Linked DNA regions of Hyalangium ruber. The protein of the gene in region 1 interacts with the protein of each later gene in a pairwise test. Links are inferred from orthologs where the notes say so. Each region holds a gene or a part of one and is shown on either strand. Other genes may lie near its edges.

Region 1 (7,461 bases):
GATGTCCTCCTTGGGGGTGGGCCGCACGGACTCGATCTTCAAGTCCCGCTCCTCGCCGGACTTGGTGCGCACGCGCACGCGCTCCACGGCGTCCAACGTCTCGGAGCCGGGATCGAAGGGGCGAACGGCGACCTCGCCCCGGATGCCGTGGGCCCGGGCCACATAGCCGAGCTCCAGCAGAGGGCGGGGCGTCACTGGGCGTCGGGGGCAGGAGGCGCCGCGGGAGCCGCGCCAGGGGCGGGCGCCGCGCGCCGATCGTCGAGGATCTCGAGACGGACCTTCTGCCCCTGCTTGTGCGCGGCGGCATTGAGCAGCGTCCGGAGGGCGTTCACGGTCCGCCCGTCACGGCCGATGACCTTGCCGACGTCCTCGGGGGCGACCTTCAGCTCATAGAGCCGGGCGCCGTCCACCTCGGACACACGCATGCCGACCTGGTCCGGCTGATCGACCAGGGCCCGCGCGAGATACGTAAGGAGTTGCTCCACGTCCGGTCAGCCCAGGGGGCTTAGGCCGCGGGAGGAGCGTTCTTGGCGGCGCGCTTGATGAGCTCGCCCACGGTCTCGGAAGGCGTCGCGCCCGTCTTCAGCCAGTACTGGAGCCGCTCCTGGTTGAACTCCACCTTGGGGGGGTTCAGGTTCGGATCGTAGGCGCCCACGGCCTCGATGAACTTGCCATCCCGGGGGTTCCGGGAGTCGGTGGCAACCACGTGGTAGTACGGCTTCTTCTTGGCGCCCGCGCGGGCGAGACGGAGGACAACGGCCATTTCGGATGCTCCAGATGAAAACAGCTGGTAAAAATTTGTGAACGAGGGCGCGCTATTAGCGTCCCTGCCTCGGGATTGTCAAGGAAGCTCGGTAGCTTGCGTCGGCTGCGAGGCATCCTCCCCGCTCCGATTGGCAAGCTGCCCACAGGCGCCGGCGATGTCCCGCCCGCGGTTCTGTCGGATGAAGGCGGCGATGTGACCCTCGGCGAGGATGGCGCGGAAGGTCTCCGCCCGCTCCTCCATGGTGGTCTGGAAGCCCAGGCCGGGGTTCTCGTTGTAGGGAATCAGGTTCACCTTGGCGGGGATGCCCTGGAGCAGCTCGATGAGCCGGTGGGCATCCTCGTCGCTGTCGTTGAAGCCCCGCAGCAGCACGTACTCGAAGGTGATGCGCCGGCCCTGGCGCAGGGGGAACTTGCGGCAGGCCTCCAGGAGGGCCGCGATGTTCCACTTGCGGTTGACGGGCATCGTCTTGCTGCGCTGCTCATCGGTGCTGGCGTTGAGCGAGATGGCGAGCTTGACGTCGGTCTCCTGCCCGAAGCGCTCGATCATCGGCACCAGGCCCACGGTGGAGACGGTGATGTGCCGGTGGGAGAAGTTGGGCCCCTCCTCGGACTGGAGGATGTTGAGCGCCGTCTTGAGGTTCTCGAAGTTGTGCAGGGGCTCGCCCATGCCCATGAAGACCAGGTTGGAGAGCGGGCGCCAGGTCTCCAGCTGCTCGTTCTTGCGGACCTCGCGGTTGACCGTGTGGACCTGCGCGACGATCTCACCGGGGGTGAGGTTGCGCTTGAGGCCCAGGGTGCCCGTCATGCAGAAGGAGCAGGCCATGGCGCAGCCCACCTGGGTGGACACGCACAGCGTCTTGCGGTCCTCGGAGGGCATGTAGACGGACTCGATGAAGCGCCCGTCGCGCGTCTTGAAGCGGTACTTGATGGTGCCGTCGATGGAGCGCTGCTCGAGGTCCTTGATCAGCGGGACGATCTCGGCGCGCTCCTTGAGCTTCTGGCGCAGGCCCTTGGACAGGTCGGTCATCTCGTCGAACGAGGTGACGCCGCGCTGATGGATCCAGCGGTAGACCTGGCCAGCGCGGAACGAGCGCTCACCCAGCTGCTCGGTGAGGAAGCGGGTGAGGCCCTCCAGCGTGAGGCTGGAGACGTCCACGAGCTTGGCCGGCGCGGGAGCCGGAAGCGGCGTGGTGTCGGGAGTGGTGAGAGCAGGCTCGGACATCTTCAGGTTCTAACGGGAGGTGTGGGGGGAGCCTTCCCACATCCCAGGCCGGTAAGTCAAAGGAAGGCTCGGCTCCTCCCCTGCTCCCCAGGAACCCTCAGTCCCGAGGCGGCCGGAGCCGCACGGAGATGCCCGTGGCGGGACTCCCGGTGACGGGGACGCCCCACAGCAGGGAGGTGGACACCAAGGGCTCGAGCACCTCCCCGCCCAGATGCTCCAGCAGGATGGTGTGGCGCTCGGGCGCATAGGTCGCCACGGCGATGAGCGACCCATTCCCCAGGGCGAACTTGTGGCTGAGGACAGGCGCGACCGACAGGCGCTGGCGCACCGGGAGGTCGATGAGCTCGAGGTCGGAGTTCAGGGACAGTGAGGCCTGCTCCACCAGCCCGGTGGCGGTCCACTCCATCCACTTCAGGCCGACGAACTCGCCTTCGATGAAGACAAACCTCGGATCTCCAACCCACAGCCCCTGGGGCTCGAAGCCCACGATGGTGCCGCTGAACTGCTGGCAGGGCTCGGACGTGCGCACGAAATGCCCTCCCTCCAGCCGGTAGGGACACACCTGATTCACGGGGGGAGTGCCCGGGCTTGGGGTGAATCGGGTGACGACGCCCAGCCGATCTCCAGACCGGATCAGGAGTCCCGGGGGACCGTCCTGGGTGAATGGGCTCTCGCGCTTCTCCCAGCCAGTTGGCCCCGTGGAGCTCAGCCCTGCCCCGCTGAAGGAGATGCGCTGGAGCACGGCGGAATGCAGCACCACCAACTCCTCCTCCGACGCGAGGAGGAACTCGGCGGCGCCATGGAAGTGCGCCAGGGTCGCGGTGAGCTCCAGGGCCACGCCCGTGTCCACGTAGCGCTGGATCTGGAGGGGCTCCACCACCCACACCACGTCTCCCGCGACCGCCAGCCGGCCATTCGGGAAGCTCTTGAGCACCGCGCCCTCGCGCGTGACGTTCGAGTCGCACACCCAGGCGCCCAGGCACGTGCGCTCCAGCGCATTGCACGTCTTCCCGTACTCGAGGCGAGTGGCCTTGGCGGAGCGGTCCCCCACCACCTGCAGCTCGAGCTGGTGGATGCCTCCAACGGGCTCGAACGCAGCGAGGATGTGGTGGCGGCCCGCCTTCGTCGGGGTGAACTCGACGATGGCGGAGGCCTTGGGCGACGTATTGAGAAAGGACTGGTGCCCCACCGGCAGGTTGTCCGGATCGGAGATCTCCACGGTGACCGAGGCGGGCGTGGGGACGGGCCCCTCACACGGGATGGCGACATGCGAGAAGATCCGAAGGTTCGCCAGCTTTCCCGCCATCGCCATCGCCCCGCTCGTGGGGGAAGACGTGTCCGGGGTCACGCAGGGCGATTCTTCCCCGCAGGCCACGAGCGTCCGCAGGGCCACGAGGAGCAGGAGGAGTCGACCGGGCTTCGCCATGGGGGCGATGGTCGCACAAAGCACAAGGCCCGGTCCCGCGCGGGGTGCGCGGAAGCCGGGCCTCGAGCTTCGACGGGGCGAGAGGGACTACTTCTTGCCCTTGTACTCGTACGAGTGGATCTCGGTCTCGCGGAAGAAGTAGGCGACCTCGTTCTTCGCGTTCTCCAGGCTGTCGGAACCATGCACCGTGTTCTGATCGATGCTGGTGGCGAACTCCTTGCGGATGGTGCCCGGGGCGGCGTTGGCCGGGTTGGTGGCGCCCATGATCTCGCGGTTGGCGGCCACGGCGTTCTCACCCTCCAGCACCATGAGCACCACGGGGCCGGAGATCATGAAGCTGACCAGATCCTTGAAGAAGGGCCGGGCCTTGTGAACGGCGTAGAAACCCTCGGCCTGCGCCTGGGACAGGTGCTGCAGGCGAACGGCAACGGGCTTCAGGCCCTTCTCCTCGAACTTGGAGATGATCTTGCCGATGATGCCCTTCTCCAGCCCGTCCGGCTTGATGATGGACAGCGTACGCTCGATGGCCATTGTCGTGGTCCTCGTTGAGTCTTGAGTGAAAGGTGGAAACAGCTAGCGCTTCTTCGGGGCGCCGCGCTTGAGCGCCTCCTGCAGAGTCGTACCCAGCTCGGTGGGGCTGGGGGCCATGAGGAAGCCCGCGGCCTCCATCGCCTTGATCTTCTCGGAGGCCGTGCCCTTGCCACCGGAGATGATCGCGCCGGCGTGACCCATGCGCTTGCCCGGGGGCGCCGACTGGCCGGCGATGAAGCCCGCGATCGGCTTGGTGAACTCGCGCGACACGTACTCGGCGGCGGTCTCCTCGGCGCTGCCGCCGATCTCGCCGATCATGATGACCGCGTCGGTCTCCGGGTCGGCGTTGAACAGCTTCAGGCAGTCCACGAAGTCGGTGCCGTTCACCGGGTCACCGCCGATGCCCACCGCCGTGCTCTGGCCCAGGCCGAGCTGGGTCAGCTGATGCACCGCCTCGTAGGTCAGCGTGCCGGAGCGGGACACCACGCCGATGCGGCCCGGCTTGTGGATGTGGCCCGGCATGATGCCGATCTTGCACTTGGCGCCCGGGGTAATCACGCCGGGGCAGTTGGGGCCGATCAGCCGCACGCCCGGCTTGCCCTGCAGGTAGCGCTTGGCCCGGATCATGTCGTTGACCGGGATGCCCTCGGTGATGGTGATGATGAGGGCCACGCCCGCGTCAGCGGCCTCCATGATGGAGTCAGCGGCGAACGGGGGCGGGACGAAGATGACCGAGGTGTTCGCGCCGGTCTGCTTCACCGCATCGGCCACCGTGTTGAACACGGGGACCTTCCCCTCGAAGTCGGTGCCGCCCTTGCCCGGGGTGACGCCACCCACCAGCTGGGTGCCGTACTCCAGCATCTGCTTGGCGTGGAACGAACCCGCCGAGCCGGTGATGCCCTGGCAGAGGACCTTCGTGTCGTTGTTGACGAGGATGCTCATGGTAGCGCTCTCTAGGCCTTGAGGGCGGCGACGGCCTTCTCAGCCGCCTGCCGCAGGTTGTCCGCGGGGGTGATGGCCAGGCCGGAGTTGCGCAGCAGCTCCTTGCCCTTCTCCACGTTGGTGCCCTCAAGCCGCACCACCAGCGGCACCTTGAGCTGCACTTCCTTCGCCGCGGCGATGATGCCCTCGGCGATGACGTCGCACTTCATGATGCCGCCGAAGATATTGACGAGCACCGCCTTCACCTTCGGGTCGGCGAGGATCAGCTTGAAGGCCGCCGTCACCTTCTCCTTGCTGGCGCCGCCGCCCACGTCCAGGAAGTTGGCCGGGTTGGCACCCACCAGCTTGATGGTGTCCATGGTGGCCATGGCGAGGCCCGCGCCGTTCACCATGCAGCCGATGTTGCCGTCCAGCGCGATGTAGGCCAGGTCGAACTCCTTGGCCTGCGCCTCGCGAGGATCCTCCTCGGCGATGTCGCGGTAGTGCAGCAGATCCTTGTGCCGGTAGAGCGCGTTCTCGTCGAAGTTCACCTTCGCGTCGAGCGCCACCACGCCGCCATCCTTGAGGATGACCAGCGGGTTGATCTCCACGAGGGAGGAGTCCGTCTCGACGTACATCTTGTAGAGCGCCGAGCAGAACTGGACGAACTTGTTCACCGTGGCGCCGGTGAGGCCCAGGCCGTAGGCGAGCTTGCGGCCCTGGAAGTCCAGGAAGCCCACCGCCGGGTCCACCGACTCGCGGAGGATCTTCTCGGGGTGATGAGCGGCCACCTCCTCGATCTCGACGCCACCCTCCTTCGAAGCCATGAAGGTGATGCGCGAGGTGGCGCGGTCCAGCGTCACGCCCAGGTACAGCTCCTGGGCGATGGCGAGACCTTCCTCGATGTAGAGCTTGTGGACCGTCTGGCCCTCGGGGCCGGTCTGGATGGTCTTGAGCTGCATGCCCAGCATCGCCTTGGCGAGGTCCTTCGCCTCGGCGGCGCTCTTGGCCAGCTTCACGCCGCCGCCCTTGCCGCGGCCACCCGCGTGGATCTGGGCCTTCACCACCACCACCGGCGTGGCCAGCTCCTTGGCAGCAGCCTCCGCCTCATTGGGCGAGAGCGCGAGGATTCCCCGGGGAGTGGGGACACCGTACTTCCGGAAGATTTCCTTGCCCTGGTACTCGTGGATCTTCATCGAGGCTCCGGCTGAATGGCGATGGCCCTGAAGCGCCAGCGCGGGCAGCCTCTTCGCCCAAGACGGCCCGGAGTGCAAGGGCGTTTGACAGGGCTGGGTTGCTGGTGACCCGTAGGGAGGTACGGCTCTACGGGCCTACCGAGGATCGGACGTCGGCTCTCGCGGCGGAGGGAAGAAGGGCATGTAACAGCTTCCCTGCCACTCGTAGGCGTACTCCTCGCATCCCTTACCCCTGGCGGCCAACTCGACCCAACACCCTCCTCGAATCGCCGCCATTCCCTTCGGACAGGGCGGGCGGCGTTGTCCCGCGAATGGCTCTTTGGGCATCTCGAGTGCCAGGTTCCTCGATGGCGCCGGCGCTCCACTGGGAGGCACGTGTGCGGTCAATGCCGTGTCGCCTAGAGAGGTGACACCTCCATCACGGGACTCTTCGACCGGCTCAGCATCCACCACCGCTGGAGGCGCACTGTTCTGAGGAGGATGCTCCTGCCACCGCACGCTCACGAGGATCAGTGCAAGCCCCAAGGCCGTGAGCGTGTGCCAAACACCCCAGCTCGAAGCGGGCACGGAGGGCGACCTACTCAGTACTGCCCCCTGAGCAGGGGCCTCCTGCCCGTGGGCCGACCGCACAGCAGGTGGTTCCTGCCACTGAGGATGGTGGCGCGGCGGCTCCACCCATACTCCCTCCTCTTTCTCCGTGGTCGACATGGACCTGTCGCCTTCGGGATTGAACAGCAGCACATCCGCCTCTGGCCCAGCACTCTCCGCCGCCTGCTCCAGCGCCTCTGCCGCCTTCTGGGCACTGCCCTTGAAGCGCTCCACGGGCGATACCGCCACAAGCCTCTGGATGATCGCCTCCAGTGCCGGGATCACCCGGTCGTTGATCGCCCTCGGCGAGCGCGGCCCAGGCCCACGCGGTTTCCACACCATGGAACCTGGCAGACTCGGGTCTGTAGGCGGAGGGTACCTGCCTGTCACCAGTCGGTACGCCGTAATTCCCAGAGCGAACAGGTCATCGCAGGTGTAGGCCTCGTAATGCGCGTCGGGATGACGGGCGAACAGTTGCTCGTAGGCCCACGCCTCGGGGCTGCGGTAGACAGGCGTCCCCGGCGGCAGCGGTGTTTGGGTGATCGTCGCCGCGCCGCGGTAGTCCCCTACTCCGAAGTCCGTGAGGAAGGCCTTGGCATCCTCCGGCCGCACCAGAACATTGTCGCCCTTGACGTCTCGATGCACAGCGCCCACCGCGTGCGTTGCCTCCAGCGCACGGGCCACCTGCGCGAGTAACCGCAACGTCTGGCGTGAAGTGAGGTTGTGCTCCTCAGCCCATGTGTACAGCGGCACCCCTTCCACCCAATCCATGACCAGATAGGGGAAGGCCCCGGCGGCGTGTTGCCACAAGC
Region 2 (2,750 bases), on another replicon or contig:
CGCCATCGCCACCTCCACCAGTGACAGGCTCTCCGTGTCGAGCTGCTTGTTCGCGAAGCGCGCCTCGAAGGCCTCCGCCGCCTTCTTCCCGGCCTCCTCTCCCTGGAAGCGCGCGGCGATCTCCTGTGCGAACGCCACCTTCGCCGCCTTCGGGTGCGTCTGCCCCGACTGCACCGCCGCCTTCATCTCCTGGAGCTCCTTCAGCGGCTTGCGCGACAGCAGCTCGTAGTAGCGCCACATCAAGTCGTCCGTGATGCTCATCAGCTTGCCGAAGATCTGCTCGGCCGACTCACTGACGCCCACGTAGTTGTCCAGGCTCTTGGACATCTTGTCGCCGAAGATCTTCCCGTCGACCAGCTTCGCGTCCAGGCCCTCCAGGATCGGCCCCGTCATGATGACCTGGGGCTCCATGTTCTGCTCCTTCATCAACTGCCGACCCACCAGCAGGTTGAAGAGCTGATCCGTCGCGCCCAGCTCCACGTCCGACTTGAGCGCCACCGAGTCGTAGCCCTGCAGCAGCGGGTACAGGAACTCATGGATCGCGATGGAGCGGTTGTCCCGGAAGCGCTTCTTGAAGTCGTCGCGCTCCAGCATGCGCTGCACCGAGTAGCGCGACGCGAGCCGGATCATCCCCTCGGTGCCCAGCGTGTCGAGCCACTCGGAGTTGAAGCGCACCACCGTGCGGTGCGAGTCCAGCACCTTGAAGACCTGCTCCTTGTACGTCTCCGCGTTCACCTTCACCTCTTCGCGGGTGAGGGGAGGCCGCGTGACGTTCTTGCCCGAGGGATCACCAATCAGCGCCGTGAAGTCGCCAATCAGGAACACCACCGTGTGCCCGAAGTCCTGGAAGCGCCGCATGCGCGTGAGCAGCAGCGAGTGCCCCAGGTGCAGGTCCGGCCGGCTCGGATCGAACCCCGCCTTGATGATGAGGGGCTTGCCCTCCCGGTACGAGCGCTCGAGCTTCTTCTTCAGCTCTTCGGCCACCTGGAGATCCACGGTGCCGCGAGTCACTTCGTCGAACTGCTCTTCGGGAGTCGCCTTACGCAGCAGGTCCTGGGTCATGACGCGTCGCACCTTACCCGAAAGCCAGGTCAGGGCGGCGTCCTTCTGCCTGCCAAAAGAGAAGGGGTGAGCCGCCAGCAACACTGGCCTGCCCACCCCATCTCAGAAGACAACAGAAGCCTCTGGCTACGTGTCCAGGAAGTCCCAATCGCGGTACGTGCCGCGCAGGGACTCGGACTCCGTCACCACCAGATCCATGTCCACGTCGTCCCCGTTCGTCGGCAACCAGGAGACGATCTGATCATTGAACGCCAGGCCGATGCGCCGGCTGCGCGCCGAGGCCGCTCTCAAGGTGGCGTCGTAGTAGCCACCTCCGCGTCCCAGCCGCTTGCCGTCCCGCGTGAAGCCCAGCCCGGGCACCACGAAGAGATCGATCTGGTCGACCGGGATGAGATCCGAGGAGTTGGAGGGCTCGCGCACCCCCAGCCGTCCCGGCTCCAGCTCGGCCTCCGATTTGATGGCTCGGAAGGAGAGGATGCGCCCATGGACATGTGACAGCGGGTAGCAGACGACCTTCTCGTCTTGCAGCGCCGCTATCAGGATGTCTCGTGTAGGCACTTCTCCGCGGATGGGCGCATACAGCGCCACCGTCCTGGCCTTGTGATAGTACGGCGATGCCAGGAACCGAGACTGCACCTTCAACCCACGCCCGTCGATGAGGTCTGGCGTCATTGCCTTGCGCCGCGCGGTCAACTCTTCGCGCAGGCCCTGCTTTTTCGCCGCCTCGTCTGTCGCCACCGTCTCGCTCACCGCCTGCCGCTCCACAGAAAAAGTCCCCCGCCGCATGGCCGTGTGCCTAGCGTCCATTGAACCCTAAAAAGCCAGGTGGGGACCAAAGTCATGGCTCCGTAGGCTTCCCTCTGCCCCGCGAGGGGGAGGGCTTGCGCATGGAACCCGAAACGGACCCCGTGATGGACGTATCGGTTCGAATTTCTGCTGGGCATCACGCGCCCCGCAGGGGACAGCCTTTGTACAACCTGAAAATAAGGTCTCTTAAACCCTCGAACTTGCTGGAGAAACCCTGCAATACGCAGGAGAAATGATAAGGACGGGGCCCGGCCGGGTCAAGGTGTCCCGCGCGCGTTTACAACGCGGGTGGCTGCCACCTATGATGCGCCGGCCCTACCTCCCGATGGCGCCCGTATCATTCATAACCGCGCTCGCGGTGGTCTTTTTCCTGGCGCCTGCCCTGGCCCAAGCCGGGCCGATGCTCTCTGGAAGCCATCGTGTCGAGGCGTCCGGCTCGCTGGAGCTGGTCTCCGAGGGCGACCGGCTCACCGGCACGGCGGGAGAGGGCTGGGACTGTCGGCTTGACGCGCCGCGTCGGGTGCTGGAGGGTGACTTCCAGGGGCCGGTGCTGGTGGGGCGGCTGACGGTGTGCCAGACGGGCCCCCAGTGTCCGGAGGTGCAGACCTACCCCCTCCTGGCCTTCTACAACGAGGAGGACCGGGCGCTCGTGGCGCATGTGCGCCTGCGCGAGGGCTGCGAGTCCCCGGTGGTGAAGGAGGGGCGGTTCATCCTGCAGCCGGCGGGCAAGGCGGCCCCGGAGGAGATGGTCGCCGCCCCACCTGCGCCCAGCGCGGGCAGCACTCCCGTCGCGGTCACCAGCCCCAGCGCGGGCGGCAGCTCCGCGTCGGCGCTGGCCAACAAGCGCGGTGGGCGCAACGCCGAGGCGGCGAAGCAGGCCA

Evidence for each region. The genes of interacting proteins can lie anywhere in the genome.
Region 2: the proteins of ndk (region 1) and SYV04_RS00415 interact in binary tests that used the Escherichia coli proteins (3 or more experiments, as listed by UniProt). The link is inferred for Hyalangium ruber from one-to-one orthologs.

Annotation. Positions count from the first base shown.
Region 1 is NZ_JAXIVS010000015.1:172,303-179,763, forward strand. What follows is about bases 2,223-4,972. They hold ndk (nucleoside-diphosphate kinase), read right to left. Parts: upstream 3,945-4,972; coding sequence 3,501-3,944; downstream 2,223-3,500. Other genes in these bases: SYV04_RS34735 (hypothetical protein), read right to left, coding at 2,223-3,299; sucD (succinate--CoA ligase subunit alpha), read right to left, coding at 3,987-4,886; sucC (ADP-forming succinate--CoA ligase subunit beta), read right to left, coding at 4,898-4,972. Outside these bases: ribosome maturation factor RimM, read right to left, coding at 1-195; SYV04_RS34720 (KH domain-containing protein), read right to left, coding at 192-485; rpsP (30S ribosomal protein S16), read right to left, coding at 506-763; dual-specificity RNA methyltransferase RlmN, read right to left, coding at 842-1,987; more of SYV04_RS34735, read right to left, coding at 2,085-2,222; more of sucC, read right to left, coding at 4,973-6,061; SYV04_RS34755 (serine/threonine-protein kinase), read right to left, coding at 6,197-7,461. UniProt on the Escherichia coli protein: Major role in the synthesis of nucleoside triphosphates other than ATP. The ATP gamma phosphate is transferred to the NDP beta phosphate via a ping-pong mechanism, using a phosphorylated active-site intermediate.
Region 2 is NZ_JAXIVS010000001.1:87,791-90,540, reverse strand. It holds SYV04_RS00415 (5-formyltetrahydrofolate cyclo-ligase), read right to left. Parts: upstream 1,813-2,750; coding sequence 1,189-1,812; downstream 1-1,188. Other genes in the region: SYV04_RS00405 (tetratricopeptide repeat protein), read left to right, coding at 2,270-2,750; tyrS (tyrosine--tRNA ligase), read right to left, coding at 1-1,062. UniProt on the Escherichia coli protein: Involved in the removal of 5-formyltetrahydrofolate.